4 regions of the Dyella sp. 333MFSha genome follow, and region 2 is predicted to be linked to each of the others. Evidence: riboswitches for the same ligand, from Rfam matches in the RefSeq annotation. Region 2 holds a riboswitch; each other region holds the start of a gene.

The links. A riboswitch is a leader RNA that binds a small molecule or an ion and turns the genes downstream of it on or off. The one in region 2 is predicted to bind cobalamin.
Region 1: it holds a riboswitch for cobalamin, as region 2 does, so the genes downstream of both, BLT40_RS16250 (ribonucleoside-diphosphate reductase subunit alpha) here and BLT40_RS18000 (CoA-acylating methylmalonate-semialdehyde dehydrogenase) in region 2, are expected to answer to the same signal.
Region 3: it holds a riboswitch for cobalamin, as region 2 does, so the genes downstream of both, btuB (TonB-dependent vitamin B12 receptor) here and BLT40_RS18000 (CoA-acylating methylmalonate-semialdehyde dehydrogenase) in region 2, are expected to answer to the same signal.
Region 4: it holds a riboswitch for cobalamin, as region 2 does, so the genes downstream of both, metE (5-methyltetrahydropteroyltriglutamate--homocysteine S-methyltransferase) here and BLT40_RS18000 (CoA-acylating methylmalonate-semialdehyde dehydrogenase) in region 2, are expected to answer to the same signal.

The regions. Positions count from the first base shown of each region.
Region 1 is NZ_FNBR01000004.1:275,651-279,761, reverse strand. It holds gene BLT40_RS16250 (ribonucleoside-diphosphate reductase subunit alpha) at 1-2,508, opposite strand, end outside; cobalamin riboswitch at 2,665-2,876, opposite strand; gene BLT40_RS16245 (hybrid sensor histidine kinase/response regulator) at 3,071-4,111, shown strand, end outside.
Region 2 is NZ_FNBR01000006.1:84,619-88,729, forward strand. It holds gene BLT40_RS17990 (aldo/keto reductase) at 1-361, opposite strand, end outside; gene BLT40_RS17995 (VOC family protein) at 470-853, opposite strand; cobalamin riboswitch at 965-1,170, shown strand; gene BLT40_RS18000 (CoA-acylating methylmalonate-semialdehyde dehydrogenase) at 1,310-2,824, shown strand; gene BLT40_RS18005 (acyl-CoA dehydrogenase family protein) at 2,836-4,011, shown strand; gene BLT40_RS18010 (enoyl-CoA hydratase) at 4,008-4,111, shown strand, end outside.
Region 3 is NZ_FNBR01000004.1:230,919-235,029, reverse strand. It holds gene BLT40_RS16095 (LytR/AlgR family response regulator transcription factor) at 1-681, shown strand, start outside; partial or broken gene BLT40_RS16090 (acyltransferase) at 766-1,842, shown strand; cobalamin riboswitch at 1,866-2,101, shown strand; gene btuB (TonB-dependent vitamin B12 receptor) at 2,224-4,101, shown strand.
Region 4 is NZ_FNBR01000002.1:343,172-347,282, forward strand. It holds gene BLT40_RS08840 (aldo/keto reductase) at 1-5, shown strand, start outside; gene BLT40_RS08845 (glycosyltransferase) at 140-1,423, opposite strand; cobalamin riboswitch at 1,514-1,731, shown strand; gene metE (5-methyltetrahydropteroyltriglutamate--homocysteine S-methyltransferase) at 1,926-4,111, shown strand, end outside.

The DNA of each region.
Region 1 (4,111 bases), on a different contig from region 2:
GGCTTCGCAGTACTCGGGGTTCTCGAGCGAGCAGAACACCGCGGCTTCGGCCTGTTCCTGCGCATCGGCGACCGGAGCGGCCGGCGTGGGCAGCGAGGCCGACGACGAGCTCACCGTGGTCTTCGCGATGCGGGTGGCGGGACGCGAACGCAGGTAGTACGTCGTCTTGATGCCCGACTTCCACGCGTACATGTACATCGAGGACAGCTGACCGATGTTCGGGTTTTCCATGAACAGGTTCAGCGACTGGCTCTGGTCGATGTACGCACCGCGCGCGGCGGCGAGATCGATCAGTGCCTTCTGCGGCAGTTCCCACGTCGTGCGATAGACCTCGCGCAGCGCGGCCGGAATCGCGGCGATGCCCTGCACCGAACCTTCGGCGAGCTTGATCTGATCGCGCACGTCGGCGGTCCACAGGCCCAGCGTCTTCAGCTCGTCGACCAGATAACGGTTGACGACGAGGAAGTCGCCCGAGAGCGTCTCGCGCTTGAACAGGTTGGACACCTGCGGCTCGATGCACTCGTAGCAGCCGGCGATCGAAGCGATCGTGGCGGTCGGAGCGATGGCGATGACCAGCGAATTGCGCAGGCCCTTGGCCTTGATCTTCTCGCGCAGCTCGGCCCAGCGGCCCTCGACGCCGTTCGGCGTGGCGGCCGGCCAGTAGTCGAACTGCAGCTCGCCGTTGGCGGCGCGGGTTTCGTCGAAGCCCGGGTGGGCACCGTCGCGCTCGGCGATCTCGTTGGACATCGACAGCGCGTGGAAATAGATCTCTTCCTGGATGCGCGTGGACAGCGTGCGCGCTTCTTCGGAGTCGAACGGCAGGCGCAGCTTGAAGAACACGTCTTGCAGGCCCATCACGCCCAGACCCACCGGACGCCACTTCATGTTGGCCGTCTTCGCCGTGGCGATCGGGTAGAAGTTGAGGTCGATGACGCGGTTGAGCTGACGCACGGCGGTGCGCACCGTGGTACCGAGTTTCTCGTAGTCGAACTGACCGTCCACCACGTGGCGGGCCAGGTTGACCGAGCCGAGGTTGCACACGGCGGTCTCGCCCTCGGAAGTGACTTCAAGGATCTCGGTGCACAGGTTGGACAGGTGAATGACGTTTTCCGGACGCGCGGTCTGGTTGCTCGTGGCGTTCGAGCGGTCCTTGAAGGTCATCCAGCCGTTGCCGGTCTGTGCCAGCGAGCGCAGCATGCGGGCGTACAGCTCGCGCGCCTTGATCGACTTGGCAGCCAGGCCCTCGGCCTCGGCCTTCTCATAGGCGGCCTCGAACGTCGCGCCCCAGGTGTCGACGAAGTGCGGCACGATCTTCGGATCGAACAGCGACCAGTCGCCGTCGGTCTCCACGCGGCGCATGAAGAGGTCGGGTACCCAGTTGGCCAGGTTGAGGTTGTGCGTGCGGCGCGCGTCGTCGCCGGTGTTCTCACGCAGCTCGAGGAATTCCTCGATGTCGGCATGCCAGGACTCGAGGTACACGCAGGCGGCGCCCTTGCGCTTGCCACCCTGATTCACCGCCGCGACCGAGGCGTCCAGCGTCTTCAGCCAGGGCACGAGGCCGTTGGAATGACCGTTGGTGCCCTTGATCAGCGAACCGCGCGAACGGATGCGCGAGTAAGCCAGGCCGATACCGCCGGCGAACTTGGACAGCTGGGCCACGTCGCCGTACTTGGCGTAGATCGACTCCAGGGCATCCTGCGGTGAGTCCAGCAGGAAGCACGACGACAGCTGCTCGTGCGCCGTACCGGCATTGAACAGGGTCGGCGAGCTGGCCAGGTATTCCAGCGACGACAGCATGCGATACAGCTCGAGCGTCTCGGCCACGTCGTTGCCGCCGAGCGCGCAGGCGATGCGCATGAAGAAATACTGCGGCGTTTCGATGACGAAGCGCTTCGTCGGGTGACGCAGCAGGTAGCGGTCATAAACCGTGCGCAGGCCGAAGTACTCGAAGCGGCGCGAACCGGTCGTGTCGATGGCGTCGTTGAGCTTGCGCGCATTGACCTGGACGAAGTCACGCAGACGCTCGTTGAGGATGCCCAGGTCGAAACCGGTGGAGATCGACTGCGAGAACGACTGGATGTCCTGACCGGATACTTCCTTGTCGACGAAGGCGGCGAGCAGGCGTGCGGCCAGTTGGCCGTACTCCGGTTCCTCGGCGGTGAGCGCCGCGGCGGTACGGATCGACAGCTGGTCGAGTTCCTGCGTGGTGGCGCCATCGTAGAGGCCGCCGATCGTCTTCAGGGCGACGCGCATGGGGTCGACCGCGAACAGGCCGTCGGCGCTGCGGGTCACCGCGCGCACGATCTTGTTCACGTCGACGACTTCCTGGCCGCCGTTGCGCTTGGTGACGCGCATCTGGCCAGGGTTGTGCGGGGGCGTCAGCGCGAAGGCCGGCGGCGGGTCGTTGCGGTAGCCGGCGGCAGGCGCCTTGTCCGTGGTGTTATTGGCGGAGACGGCGGCATCGGCCGTCTCGGTGCGCTCGCGCGCGGAAGAATCCATCGTGGTCATTGTCTTGGCTCGCCCCAGGTTCTATCACCCGTTCCCGGTCGGCTGGCTCGTGAGGGATGGGGCTGATGCGGGAAACGGCCGGGGACGGAGCGCGCCGCGAAGGGGCTCCGGTCCGCGACGTGCTTCCCCGCGGAAGCCGTCACCACTATCGAGGCCGCCCGGGCACCGATTGCTGGCAGGTCTTCGGACTCATGGACATGGACCTTTCGGTCCGCCTACCCGTCGCTTCCCAGCCCCTGAAGGACCAGTGCATTGAACGGGATCGTTTCCATTTACCGCTGCGGGGCAGTTCCGGATTCGCACCGGATTCCCTATTAAGTCCGACGGGCAGTCGCGCCTCTCCGGACACCAACGGGACACACCATATAGGCGGGGGTTGGCAGCGTCAACACAAGATGTAGGGTGTCGCCGCTATGTGCTTGATCCTTCGCAAGTGATTTTTTGCAACCCCTTTCCCGCGGCGCGACGGAGGGGATCATGAGGATTTTGTGAAGACCTTCTACACAAAGCTTATGACCACTAACCGATAACATCTGCGTTCTTTCATAGGATCGCTCGCTAGATGACCTCGACGTTCGCGCTGCAGGAACATGCCCTGGTCACCGATGCGTTCGATGCGCTGCCCTACGGCTTCACCGCCGTCACGGCGGATGGCGAGCTCCTGTATGCCAATGCCTGGATGACGGCACGTCTCCGCGACGCGGGTGCCTGCGGCTTTCTGACCTGGTGGAACGAGGAAAGCCGGTCTCGCCTCGAGACCGCCTTGTCGCTCGCTGACGCCGCGGGCGTCCGTGAGCTGGCCCTGGGTTCCGTGGAGGGCGCCACCTGGCGCGTCTCGATCGAGCCGTGGCGCGCTTCGGCGCTGGGCCGGGCGTCCTTCGTCGTGAGCGTCCGACCGCTGTCCGGGGAGACCGAGGCCGCGCGCACCATCGAAGAGCGCCGCATCGCGCTGATCGAGGTCAGCGACATACTCCGCGAAGTCGAAGATCCCGCCGAGATCGCCTACCGCGTGGCCGAGGTACTCGGGCGAGCGCTCCGTGTCAGCCGTGCGGGCTATGGCTCGGTGGACACGATCGCGGAAACCATCACGATCGAGCGCGACTGGAACGCGCCGGGCATCGTGACGATCGCCGGTGTCCTCAACTTCCGTGAATACGGCTCCTACATCGACGATATCAAGGCCGGCCGTACCGCGGTCGTCTCCGATGCGTACAAGGACCCGCGCACGATCCATACGGCGGACGCGCTGGCGTCGATCAGCGCCACGTCGTTCATCAACATGCCGGTGACCGAGCGTGGCGGCACGGTGGCGCTGCTCTATCTGAATCACGAGAGCCCGCGGGAGTGGCCGGAAGAAGAGATCGACTTCGTCCGCGAGGTCGCCCATCGCACCCGAGTCGCGGTGGAGCGACGTCGCGCCGAGGCCGAGCTGCTCGAGTTCGCGCACAGCCTGGAGCGTCAGGTTGCCGAACGTACGCTGGAGCGGGACCGCATCTGGCGCCTGTCGAGCGACATCCTCGTCGTCGCGGACACCGACACCCGCCTGCTCTCGGTCAACCCGGCGTGGACCGCGATCCTCGGCTGGAGCGAGCGCGACTCCATC
Region 2 (4,111 bases):
CGATCTGCTCGATGCCCAGACGCTTGAGCGAACCCTCGGCGGCCTTGCGGATGTTTTCCGGTCGGCTGTCCAGACCCGTCTGCTTGTTCGTTTCCGGATCGAACGCAAAGCCGAACTTCGTCGCGATGACGACTTGGTCGCGCATCGGCGCGAGGGCTTTACCGACGATTTCCTCGTTGGTGAACGGGCCATAGACCTCGGCCGTGTCGAAGAAATCGACGCCCAGGTCCACCGCCTCGCGGATGAGCTTGACTGACTCGTCGCTGCTCAGCGCGTGGCTATAGCTGAAATTGAGGCCCATGCAGCCAAAGCCGAGGGCTGAGACTTCCAGGCCGCTTTTACCGAGAACGCGCTTTTTCATGGTGATCTCCAGAAGGTAGCCATGACGCCATGCTACCGACCGGGGGTTCAGCGATTAAGTGGGATAAACCGCTTGAGCCTATGCGGGCAGTTCATCAATGATCTTCCATCAGCTGGCGTGAAACACCGCCTCGATGTTGTGGCCATCCGGATCCAGGACGAAGGCGCCGTAATAGCCTTCGTGGTAATGCGAGCGAGGACCGGGTGGCCCGTTGTCCCTCGCGCCCGCATCCAGCGCTGTCTGGTGGAAGAGGCGTACGAGCTGTTGCGAACTCACCCGAAAGGCGACGTGTACCGGTGGGTCATTCGGTTCGCCCTTGTAGATCCAGAAATCCGGCTTGCCGTTCTCGCCGAACCCCGCCACATCGGTGCGCCCCGTTTTCGACGCGGGGAAGTGCACGATCAGTTCGTAGCCGATGGACGCCAGTACGGTGGTGTAGAACTGCTTGCTGCGCTCGAAGTCGCTGACGGTGGCGCCGGTGTGGTCGATCATGGGGATCTCCTGAGCGTGGAACGGCTGATCCGCGCAGCTTAGTCGGAATCCGTGGCGGCATCCAAGGCGCCTTTACTGCATCGCAGCGTGTCGCTCGCCGCGTCGCCGCCTACACTCCCGCTGGCCACAGGTGTCCTGCCGCCGCCATTCCGGTGCGCAGGGTGAAACGGGAAGCCGGTCCGATGCCGGCGCTGCCCCCGCAACGGTAGGCGAGAAAACCCGACTCAGAACCACTGCGGCAACGCGGGAAGGTGTCGGGGTGATGCGGATCGCATCGCTCGCAAGCCCGGAGACCGGCCCGTGGTGGGCACCGCTTGCGGTGTCTTCCTCGGGTGTTGCGGTGGGCAACCGGACGAGCTGGCTCGATGCGGCGTCCGCGGCCTCGAACCGACTTGTCTCGCTCACGCACGCCCGGTTTCGCGGGTGAGCGATATGGAGACAAGCATCATGAACGAGATGAATCGTGCCGCGACCGATGTCGCGACCGTCAAACTGCTGATCGACGGTGAGTTCGTCGAGTCCGCGACCACACAATGGCGCGACGTGATCAACCCGGCGACGCAGGTCGTCCTGGCACGTGTGCCCTTCGCCACATCCCGGGAGGTGGATGCGGCCGTCGCCGCCGCCCGGCGCGCGTTCGCCACCTGGCGCAAGACGCCCATCGGGACGCGGGCCCGCATCTTCCTCAGGTACCAGCAACTGATCCGCGAACACATGGCGGAACTGGCGGCGATCCTCACGGCGGAGCAGGGCAAGACACTGCCGGACGCCGAAGGCGACGTGTTCCGTGGCCTCGAGGTGGTGGAGCACGCGGCCGCCATCGGCAATCTGCAAGTCGGCGAGCTGGCCAACAACGTGGCCGGTGGCGTGGACACGTACACACTGCTGCAGCCGCTGGGTGTCTGCGCCGGTATCACGCCGTTCAACTTTCCCGCGATGATCCCGCTGTGGATGTTTCCGATGGCCATCGCCACGGGAAACACCTTCGTGCTGAAGCCGTCGGAGCAGGACCCGATGGTCACCATGCGGCTGGTCGAGCTGGCGCAGGAGGCGGGCATTCCCAGAGGCGTGCTCAACGTTGTGCACGGGGGCGAGGAGGTGGTCAACGCCATCTGCGATCACGTCGACATCAAGGCGGTGTCTTTCGTCGGATCGACGAAGGTCGGTACGCACGTTTATCACCGTGCATCACAAGCCGGTAAGCGCGTGCAGTGCATGATGGGGGCGAAAAATCACGCTGTCGTTCTGCCCGACGCCAACAAGGAGCAGACGCTCAATGCCATGGTCGGTGCCGCCTTCGGTGCGGCCGGGCAGCGTTGCATGGCGGCATCGACGGCGGTGCTGGTCGGTAACGCGCGGGAGTGGATTCCCGACATCGTCGCCAGAGCGCAGGCGCTGAGGGTCAACGCAGGCAGCGAAGCGGGCACCGATGTCGGTCCACTGATCTCATCCGCAGCGCGTGAGCGCGTGGAGAGCCTGATCGACGCCGGTGTGGCGCAGGGGGCGACGCTGGAGCTCGACGGTCGCGGCTTTCGCGTGCCGGGTTACGACGAGGGCAACTTCGTGGGGCCGACGATTTTCTCGGGCGTGAAGCCTGGCATGCGTATCTACGACGAAGAGATCTTCGGGCCCGTGCTGGTCGTCCTCACGGTCGACACGCTGGACGAAGCGATCGACCTGGTCAACGCCAATCCCAACGGAAACGGTACGGCCGTGTTTACGCAGAGCGGTGCGGCTGCCCGTCGCTTTCAGGAAGACATCGATGTGGGGCAGGTCGGTATCAACGTACCGATCCCGGTGCCGGTGCCGCTGTTCTCGTTCACGGGATCGCGTGCGTCCAAACTCGGCGACCTGGGCCCTTACGGCAAGCAGGCGGTCATGTTCTACACGCAGACCAAGACGATCACGTCGCGCTGGTTCGACGATGACACGCGTGGCCACGGCGTCAATACGACGATCAGCCTCAAGTGATGGCGGCCGTCATGGATATTCCTGTGATGGGGCAAGGTTTCGGCTTCAGCGACGAGCAGATGGCGTTTCGCGAGGCGGCGCGCGATTTCGCGGCATCCGAACTGGCGCCGCGTGCGGCGCACTGGGACGCCGAGAGCATCTTTCCGCGTGAGGCCATCGGCAAGGCGGGCGAACTGGGTTTCTGCGGCCTGTATGTCGACGAAGCGGCCGGCGGCAGCGGGCTGACCCGGCTGGATGCGGCGATCGTGTTTGAAGAACTCGCCGCCGCCGATCCATCCACCGCGGCGTTCATCAGTATCCACAACATGGCGACGTGGATGCTGGCGACGCATGCACGTTCTTCGTTGCGTGCCGAATGGGGTCCGCCGCTGTGCAGCGGGGCGAAGCTTGCGTCGTACTGCCTGACCGAGCCGGGCGCCGGTTCCGATGCGGCGTCTCTGCAGACGCGCGCCGTGCGTGATGGTGACGCGTACGTGCTCCATGGCAGCAAGGCCTTCATCTCGGGAGCCGGTGCCACCGACATGCTCGTGGTCATGGCCCGCACGGGGGGCGAGGGTGCGCGTGGTATCAGTGCGTTCGCCGTACCCGCCGACGCCGAAGGCATTACGTATGGGCGTAAGGAGGACAAGCTCGGCTGGAACAGTCAGCCCACGCGGGGCATCACGTTCGACGGCGTTCGTGTCCCGGCGGCGAACCTTCTGGGCGAAGAGGGTGAAGGGTTTCGGATTGCCATGAAGGGTCTGGACGGTGGGCGGATCAATATCAGCGCCTGTTCACTCGGTGCCGCACAGGGTGCACTGGACGCCGCGCGGCGTTATCTCGGTGAGCGGCGGCAGTTCGGGCGCAAGCTGGGCGAGTTCCAGGCCTTGCAGTTCAAGCTGGCCGATATGGCGACCCAGCTGGTCGCCGCTCGACAGATGGTGCACACGGCAGCGCGCAAGCTCGACGCACGCAGTCATGACGCCACGGTGTGGTGCGCCATGGCCAAGCGCTTCGCCACCGATGCGGGATTCAACATCTGCAACGACGCCCTGCAGCTCCATGGCGGCTATGGCTATATCCGCGAGTACCCGATCGAACGGTTGCTGCGCGACAGCCGTGTGCATCAGATACTGGAAGGCACCAACGAAATCATGCGCGTGATCGTGGCGCGCCACCTGCTCAACACTGAAGAGGAGTTGCGATGACCGGTTACAAGGATACCGACTGGACGGGGCTCAGGCTGACGTTCGAAGGCCATACGGCCATCGCGACGCTGAGCAACCCACCAGCCAACACCTGGACGGT
Region 3 (4,111 bases), on a different contig from region 2:
GCTCGCAGGGGCGTGCAGGTCCGCCTTAATGCGGAGCCCGACGTTATCGTCGTCGCCGAGGCGGCGGATGGTCAGGCGCTGGCCGCCATGCGTCGAACCGATGTGGATCTCGCGATCGTCGATGTCCAGATGCCTGGCCTGACCGGTATCGATGCCCTGGCGGCCATACCGCCTCCCGACCGACCGTTGGCGATCCTGTTGACCGCGCACGACTGCTTCGCTCTCCGTGCCTTTGAACTGGGCGCGGTGGATTACCTGCTGAAGCCCATCGATGATGAACGCTTCGCCGAAGCGATTGAACGGGCTCGTCGACAACTCGGCAGGGCGGTGACCACGACAACGAGGCAGGCCGAACGCTTCGCCATTCGCATCGGCGCCCGCATTCACTACGTCGCTGCGGACGAGGTCGAGTGGATCGAGGCCGACGGCGATTACGCGGCGCTGCATGTACGCGGCGAACGGTATCTGCTCCGCGAAACCCTGCATACGCTGTCCAGGCGACTCGACCCGCTGCGCTTTCTCCGGGTGCACCGCTCGGCCATCGTTCGGGTGGATCAGGTCGCCGAACTCCTGCCACGGTCCAACCGCGACGCGGTGGTTCGATTGAAAGATGGTGCGACGCTGCGCGCAAGTCGTACCTATATCGATGCCCTGCTCGCCGCGTTGCACCGCGGGCAATGAGCGCGCCCGCGAATCGCCATAAACGCGCCGTGCATCCGCCCGGACGCGCCCGCACATTGACGTGACACCCAGGGGATCCCACGCATGAACCGCACTCCCGGCCTCGACACGCTGCGCGCGATCGCCATCGCCTGGGTGATGTTGTTTCACAGTTATCTGGTCGGCGGCCTCGGCGAGGGCTTCAGCAAGCTGGAATGGTCGGGGTGGATAGGCGTCGACCTGTTCTTCGTGCTGAGCGGCTACCTCATCGGCACGCAGGTGCTGAAGTCCCTGAAGACCACCGGAAGACTCGATTTCCCTGGCTTCTACCGGCGCCGTTTCGTACGGATATTTCCTGCGTTCATCGTCGTGCTGGCGATGTATGCGTTATGGCCGGCATGGCGAGAAACGCCGGGTATGCAGCCGTTGTGGCAATTTCCGACGTTTACCTTCAACCTGTTGTTCGACAACGGCGACAACTATGCGTTCTCCCACGTGTGGTCGCTATGCGTGGAAGAACACTTCTATCTCGTCTTTCCCTTGCTGGCCTTCGCGCTGACGCGCAAACCCGCTCTGTGGAAGTTCATCACCGTATGCGTCGCGGTGGTCGCCGGCGGCCTCCTGTTGCGGGCGTGGCTGTGGTCCGATTTGCTGGGACCGGCTCGTGATACGGACATCAGTGCGGGCCTGGTCTATCTCCGTTACCTCTATTACCCCACGTGGCCGCGCCTGGATGGGCTCGTCGCCGGTGTCGCCCTGGCGGCGTGCGGGGTGTATCGCCCGCAGTGGATGGCATGGATCCATGCGCGCGGGGGCTGGGTGCTCGGCGCCGCCACCGTTCTCCTTGGCGTCTGTCTGGTCCTTTTCGACGGTGCACGCCCCCTGTTCTGGCCCTGCGTCATCGGCTACCCCCTGCTGTCGCTGGCGATGGGTGGCTTCGTCGCCGCCTTCAGCGGCCCGACCGTCTTCGCAAGGCTGCGGGTGCCCGGTGCCGGATGGCTGGCCGCCGCTTCGTACAGCCTCTATCTCTGCCACAAAGGCGTTTTTCATCTGACGGAGGGGCTGCTCGGTGACGGTCTGGCCGGTCATCGCTTCGTCCGTTTCGCCATCTATGCGTCCGCGACCCTGGCTGGCGGTGCGCTGCTTCACTATGGTGTCGAGCGCCCGTTCCTGCGCTGGCGCGACCGCCGCGTTCATGCTTCGGATACACTACCGCCGCCCAAGGTGATTCCCGGCGTCGCAGCCGGGGATTGAAACGGGAATCCGGTGACCCGCGCGATCCACGAGGTCCGCGTCATTCCGGAGCTGCCCCCGCAACGGTAGGCGAGCCAAAGGTCTGCATGAAGCCACTGTGCCCCGAAAGGCATGGGAAGGCGCCGACCGGCAGGGATTCTCCCTGCGCTCGCAAGCCCGGAGACCGGCCTTCGAGGTAACACCGGACAGGCGGAGGGCCATGTCGTGGGTGGCCGGCCGGCCTTCCGCCATCGGCGATCCCCGCTACCGTCTCCCTGTCTCTCGCCATTCATGCCGCGCGGATGGGCGCGGTAGTGCAGGAGTCACCACGTGTCGCTTCGTATTTCCACCCTCGCGGTCGCCATCGCGATGGCATGCCTCGTTCCCGCCGCGGCCTTCGCCGATGACACCTCCACCGACCTCGACAAGGTGGTGGTCACCGCGAGCCGGACCGAGCAGACCCAGGCGCAGGTGCTGTCCGCCTCCACGGTGATCGACCGTGCCGGGATCGAGCGGCTGCAGCCGCGCTCGCTGGCCGACCTGCTGCGTGCGACGCCCGGTGTGTCCATCGCCAATAACGGCGGCCCGGGCAAGTCGACCTCCGTCTTCATGCGCGGCACCGAGTCCGACCACGTGCTAGTGCTGATCGATGGCGTGAAGGTAGGTTCAGCGACCTCCGGTACGGCGGCCTTCCAGGATATTCCGGTCGACCAGATCGAGCGCATCGAAATCGTCCGTGGCCCGTTCTCCAGTCTCTATGGCTCGGACGCGCTGGGCGGCGTCATCCAGATCTTCACCCGTCGTCCGGAAGGCAGCTTCGTGCCGAACTTCTCCGTCGGCGGCGGCAGCTACGACACCTTGCGCGGCTCGGCCGGCTTCAGCGGACGCGGCGCGAACGGCTGGTACGCGGTGGAAGCGAACCACGACCAGACCGACGGCATCAACGCATGCCGCGGCCGCCCCAGCCCGGGCGGCGGCGGTTGCTACACCTACGAGCCGGACAAGGACGGTTACCGCAACAATGCGCTGTCGCTGAAGGGCGGATGGCGCTTCGACGAGCAGTGGGACGCCGACGTCAATGCCATGCGCACCGAAGGCGCCAACCATTACGACGGCACCAGCAGCAACTTCGCCGACTCGTCGACGCAGGTCGTTGGCGGCCGTCTGCGCTATACGCCGTCGAAGGACGTGAAATTCACCCTCAACCTCGGTCGCAGCGGTGACTTCTCGACCGACTACGAGAACGGCGTCTACGCCGATACGTTCAACACGCATCGCGACGTCGCCTCGGTGCAGGCGGACCTCGGTCACGTCGGTGGGGACGCAGGCCAGACCACGCTCGGTTACGACTGGCAGCGCGATCGCGTCGTCGGCAGTACCGACTACTTCGTCGATGCGCGTCGCAACCACGCGATTTTCGGCCAGTGGCTGCAGGCATTCGGCGACAGCTCGATCCAGGCCAGTCTGCGCCGTGACGAGAACAGCCAGTTCGGCGGCAAGACCACCGGCAGCCTGCAGTACGGCTACATGCTGACGAAGGACCTGCGTGTCACCGGCAGCTACGGCACCGCGTTCAAGGCACCGACGTTCAACGACCTGTACTACCCCGACTACGGCAATCCGGACCTCCGCCCGGAAACGTCCCGCAACTGGGAGCTGGGGCTGCGCGGCACGCCCACGTGGGGTAACTGGTCGATCAATGCCTTCCAGAATCACATCGACAACCTCATCGTCTTCGACTCGAGCCTGACCGGTCCGCTGTTCCCGTTTGGCGGCGCGAACAATATCGACCGCGCACGGATCCGTGGCGTGGAGCTGGCAGCCGACACCACCGTCGCCGACTGGCGCCTCTCGGGTAACGCGACGTGGCTGCAGCCGGAAGACGATAGCGACGACGACAGCAAGGGCAACCTGTTGCCACGACGTGCCCGCCGTACCGCGAATATCGACGTCGACCGCTCGTTCGGCGCGCTGAGCGTCGGTGCCAGTGTGTTCGCCTCGGGCTATCGCTATGACGACTCGACCAACCTGCACCGGCTGGGTGGCTACGCGCTGACCGATCTGCGCATCGCGTACGCCTTCGCGCCGGCGTGGTCGGTGGAGCTGGCCGGCAAGAATGTCTTCGATCGCCACTACGAGACCGCGCGTTACTTCAATCAGCTGGGTCGCAACTACATGCTCACGTTCCGTTACCAGCCCCGCTCGTAATCCGTCCCCC
Region 4 (4,111 bases), on a different contig from region 2:
AGTAAGCGTTGCTTGCGGCAGTTCGGCTATGTTGTTGCCATACGGCGGTCTCGCCGCGCTGCGCGCGGATCGCCAGCGGGGCTGGCTCCTACCAGAGCAACGCATCGCGCTTCTGGTAGGAGCCGGCCCTGCCGGCGATTCAACCCCGCCGCGCCATCGCCTGTTCGATCACGTCCGCGGCCAGCGACGCACCTCGCTCGGCCCGGATGACGCCCGCGGCGCGCTGGGCACGCAAGGCCACGCCTTCGTCAGTCAGGAGGACGCGCAGCTTCGCCGCCGCCCGGTCGGCGCGGTAACGCGATGCCGGCAACACATCGCCCACACCCAGCCGAAGCACACGCGCCGCGTTGTCAGGCTGATCGAAGCCATGCGGCACCACGAGCGCCGGACAACCCGCGCGCAAACTCTCCTGCGTCGTGCCGACACCCCCGTGGTGTACCACTGCGGAAGCGCGCGGGAACAGCGCACCGTGTGACGCGTATTCCACAGCCATCACCCCGGCTGGCAACGTGTCGGGCAAGCGCGCGCGCATCTCGGGCGAGCCGGTGAGCAAGACGGCACGACGTCCGAGCGCGCCTGCCGCCGCCATGCTCTCGCGAAGGAAGGCCTCGCCCGCGTGCACCGCCGCCGATCCCAGCGTAAACACGATCGGCGCGTCACCCGCGTCGAGAAACGCCGACAGCTCCGGGGGAAGGGTTTCGTTGAAGGGCGAGTAACGGCAATAGCCAGTGACCACGCTGTGCGCCGGGGCATCCTGCGGCGCGTGACCCAGCAACGGCGAATACATCGCCAGCACGCCATCGCGCGCGTGCTGTCCGCGATGAAACGGATCGCCCCACACCGACACCGGCGCCAGACCCAGCGACTGCCGGAAGTTGCGCACCGCACGCGTCCACGGTGCGGTCACCCGCTCGCCGATCCGGCGCACCCATGCGCCACGACGCGGCGACGCACGTAAGAAACGGTCGAGTCGCGCCATGCCCGTCGCCGGCGGATCGAAAGCGGAAAGGAACACCGCGGGCGACAGGACGGCGGACAACCACGCCACGCGTGTCGTCTCGCCCAGAATCTGGCCGGCGAAGGCGAGCGTCGACGTGACGATCGCATCGGCCTCCAGACATACCGGCGCCAGCGCGCGGTAGCTCGCGGCGACATCCTCGGCGGCGAGGTCGCGTACGACGAAGCGCGGACCGCGCAGCGGATGGAACGCCCGGGCAGCGAAGGCGGCCTTGTCCTCGGGCTCCGCGATCCCGCTGGCAAGGACGAACCTCAGCCCGGCCTCCGCCACCGCCTCGCGATGAATCGCATGGGCACCGATGGTGACCCGATGGCCCCGCGCCACCAGCTCCCGCCCCACGGACAGGAACGGAAACAGGTCACCCTGCGATCCCACCGTCGCCATCACGATGTGCTTTGCCGCCATGCCCTACTCCCGATGCCCTGGCGCATCGTCGCGGGCGACATGTCGACGCGATGCATGCCTGGCTCGTTGACCTGCCCCGTCCGTAGGGCTAACCTCTGGGCCGCCAGCGGTCTTTATCTCTCTATTCGAATGGAAGGATAAAAGCTAAGAGGGAAGCCGGTGAGAATCCGGCGCTGCCCCGCAGCGGTATGTGGAGACGAGCGCGTCATCAGCACTGGATCGATGGCGATCCGGGAAGCGACACGCAAGGCGGCACCCAGGTGCCACATCCACGAGCCCGAAGACCTGCCGCCGGCCTGGGCGCGCGTGCCGTCATGGGTGCGTGTGCCCTGCCCGACCTGGGCCGTCGCGTTCGCGCGAGGGTCCGGTTCGCCCGCGGGGGCGAAGGTCGACGGCAAGCCGCATGACGCCTTCACGCTGCCGCACCTTCCGTGTGGCAGTGCACGTGCGTCCGCGACGAACCGCCCTTCCCTCCTCTTTGCCACGAAGAGGAATCATCCACATGCCACACGTTACCTACCCCGGTTTTCCCCGCATCGGCCGACGCCGCGAACTGAAGCGCGCGCTCGAAAGTCACTGGAGGGGTGAAACCAGCGCCGACGACCTGCTCACCGTCGCCCGTCAGCTCCGCAAACGCCACTGGCGCCTCGCGCGCGACGCGGGAGCCGACAGCGTTCCCGTCAACGACTTCTCGCTTTACGACCAGGTGCTCGATGCCGCCGTCGCGGTCGACGCCATTCCCCCGCGCTACCGTGCACTCCATCAGCGCGATCCGCTGGCCGGCTATTTCGCCATGGCACGAGGCCGTCAGGACGGCGAAGTCGACCTGCACGCGCTGGAGATGACCAAGTGGTTCGACACCAACTACCACTACATCGTCCCCGAGCTGCAGGCGGGCCAGTCGTTTGCCACGCGCGCCGACAAGGTCGTCGCGGAATATCGTGAAGCCATCGCACTCGGCCATGCGGCGCGCCCCGTACTGCTCGGTCCGCTGACCTTCCTCCGTCTGGCCAAGACCGTCGACGGCAGCGATCCCCTCGCGCTGCTCAATGCGTTGCTGCCGGCGTGGAGCGGTTTGCTCGATGCGCTCGCGGACGCGGGTGCCGACTGGATCCAGGTCGACGAACCGGCCCTCGTGCTCGATCTCGAGCCGGACTGGCAGGCGGCCTATCGCGGCGCTTATGCCGCCATCGGTGAACGGTTGCGCGGCCGCATCCTGCTCGCGACCTACTTCGGCGAGCTCGGCGGCAACCTCGAACTGGCGGCGTCGTTGCCCGTCGCCGGCCTGCATGTCGATCTCGCGCGCGCGCCCGGGCAACTGGATGCCGTGCTCGACGCGCTTCCTGCCGGTCGTGTGCTGTCCGCCGGCGTGCTCGACGGCCGCAACATCTGGTTGAGCGACCCGTCCGCCATCGCGCCGCGCATCGCCCGCGCACGCGAGCGCCTCGGCGACGGGCGTCTCTGGCTGTCGACCTCGTGCTCGCTGCTGCACGTGCCGATCGATGCGTCGGAAGAAAAGCACCTGCCGGGTTCGATCGGTGACTGGCTGTCGTTCGCGCGGCAGAAGATCGTCGAGCTGCGACGCTATGCCGATGCCGCCGTCGGCGACGAAACGGCGCAGCTCGCGCTCGCGCGTCAGCAAGCGACAGTGGAGGCGCGGCTGCTTTCTCCCGACGTGCTGCGCACCGAGGTGCGGGCGCGCGTGCGTGGACTGACGCCCCAGTTCGGACAGCGCCGCTCGGCCTACGCGTTTCGCGCGAATGTGCAGAAGCAGCGCTTCGGCCTGCCCGACCTGCCGACCACCACCATCGGTTCGTTTCCGCAGACCACGGAACTACGCCTTGCGCGTGCCGCGCATCGCTCGGGCAAGCTCGACGACGAGGCTTATACGGCCGTGCTTCGCGAGGAGGTGCGGCGCGCCGTGACGTTTCAGGAAGAAGCGGGGCTCGATGTCCTCGTGCACGGCGAGCCCGAGCGCAACGACATGGTCGAGTACTTCGGCGAACAGCTGCAAGGCTACGCGTTCACGTCTCTGGGCTGGGTGCAGAGTTACGGCTCGCGCTGCGTCAAGCCGCCGATCGTCTTCGGTGACGTGGCGCGTCCCGCCGCGATGACCGTCGCCTGGTCCGCATACGCCCAGTCCCTGACCGCCAGGCCGATGAAGGGCATGCTCACCGGTCCGGTGACGATGCTGCAGTGGTCGTTCGTACGTGACGATCTCCCGCGTGCCGAGGTGTGCCGACAGATCGCCCTGGCTTTGCGTGACGAGGTCCACGATCTCGAAAAAGCCGGCATCGGCATCGTGCAGATCGACGAGCCGGCGCTGCGCGAAGGCCTGCCGCTGCGCCGGCGTGACTGGGCCGCCTATCTGGACTGGGCGGTCGACGCGTTCCGGATCACCGCGGGTGGCGTCAGCGACTCGACCCAGATCCATACCCACATGTGCTACTCGGAGTTCAACGACATCATCGAGGCGGTCGCCGCGATGGACGCGGACGTGATCTCGATCGAGACCAGCCGCTCGCGGATGGAGCTGCTGGACGCCTTCACACGGTTCCGCTACCCGAACGGGATCGGCCCCGGCGTCTACGACATCCACTCCCCGCGCGTGCCCGGCAAGGAGGAAATGGCCGATCTGCTGTCCCGGGCGCTCCAGGTGCTTCGTCCGGACCAGCTCTGGGTCAATCC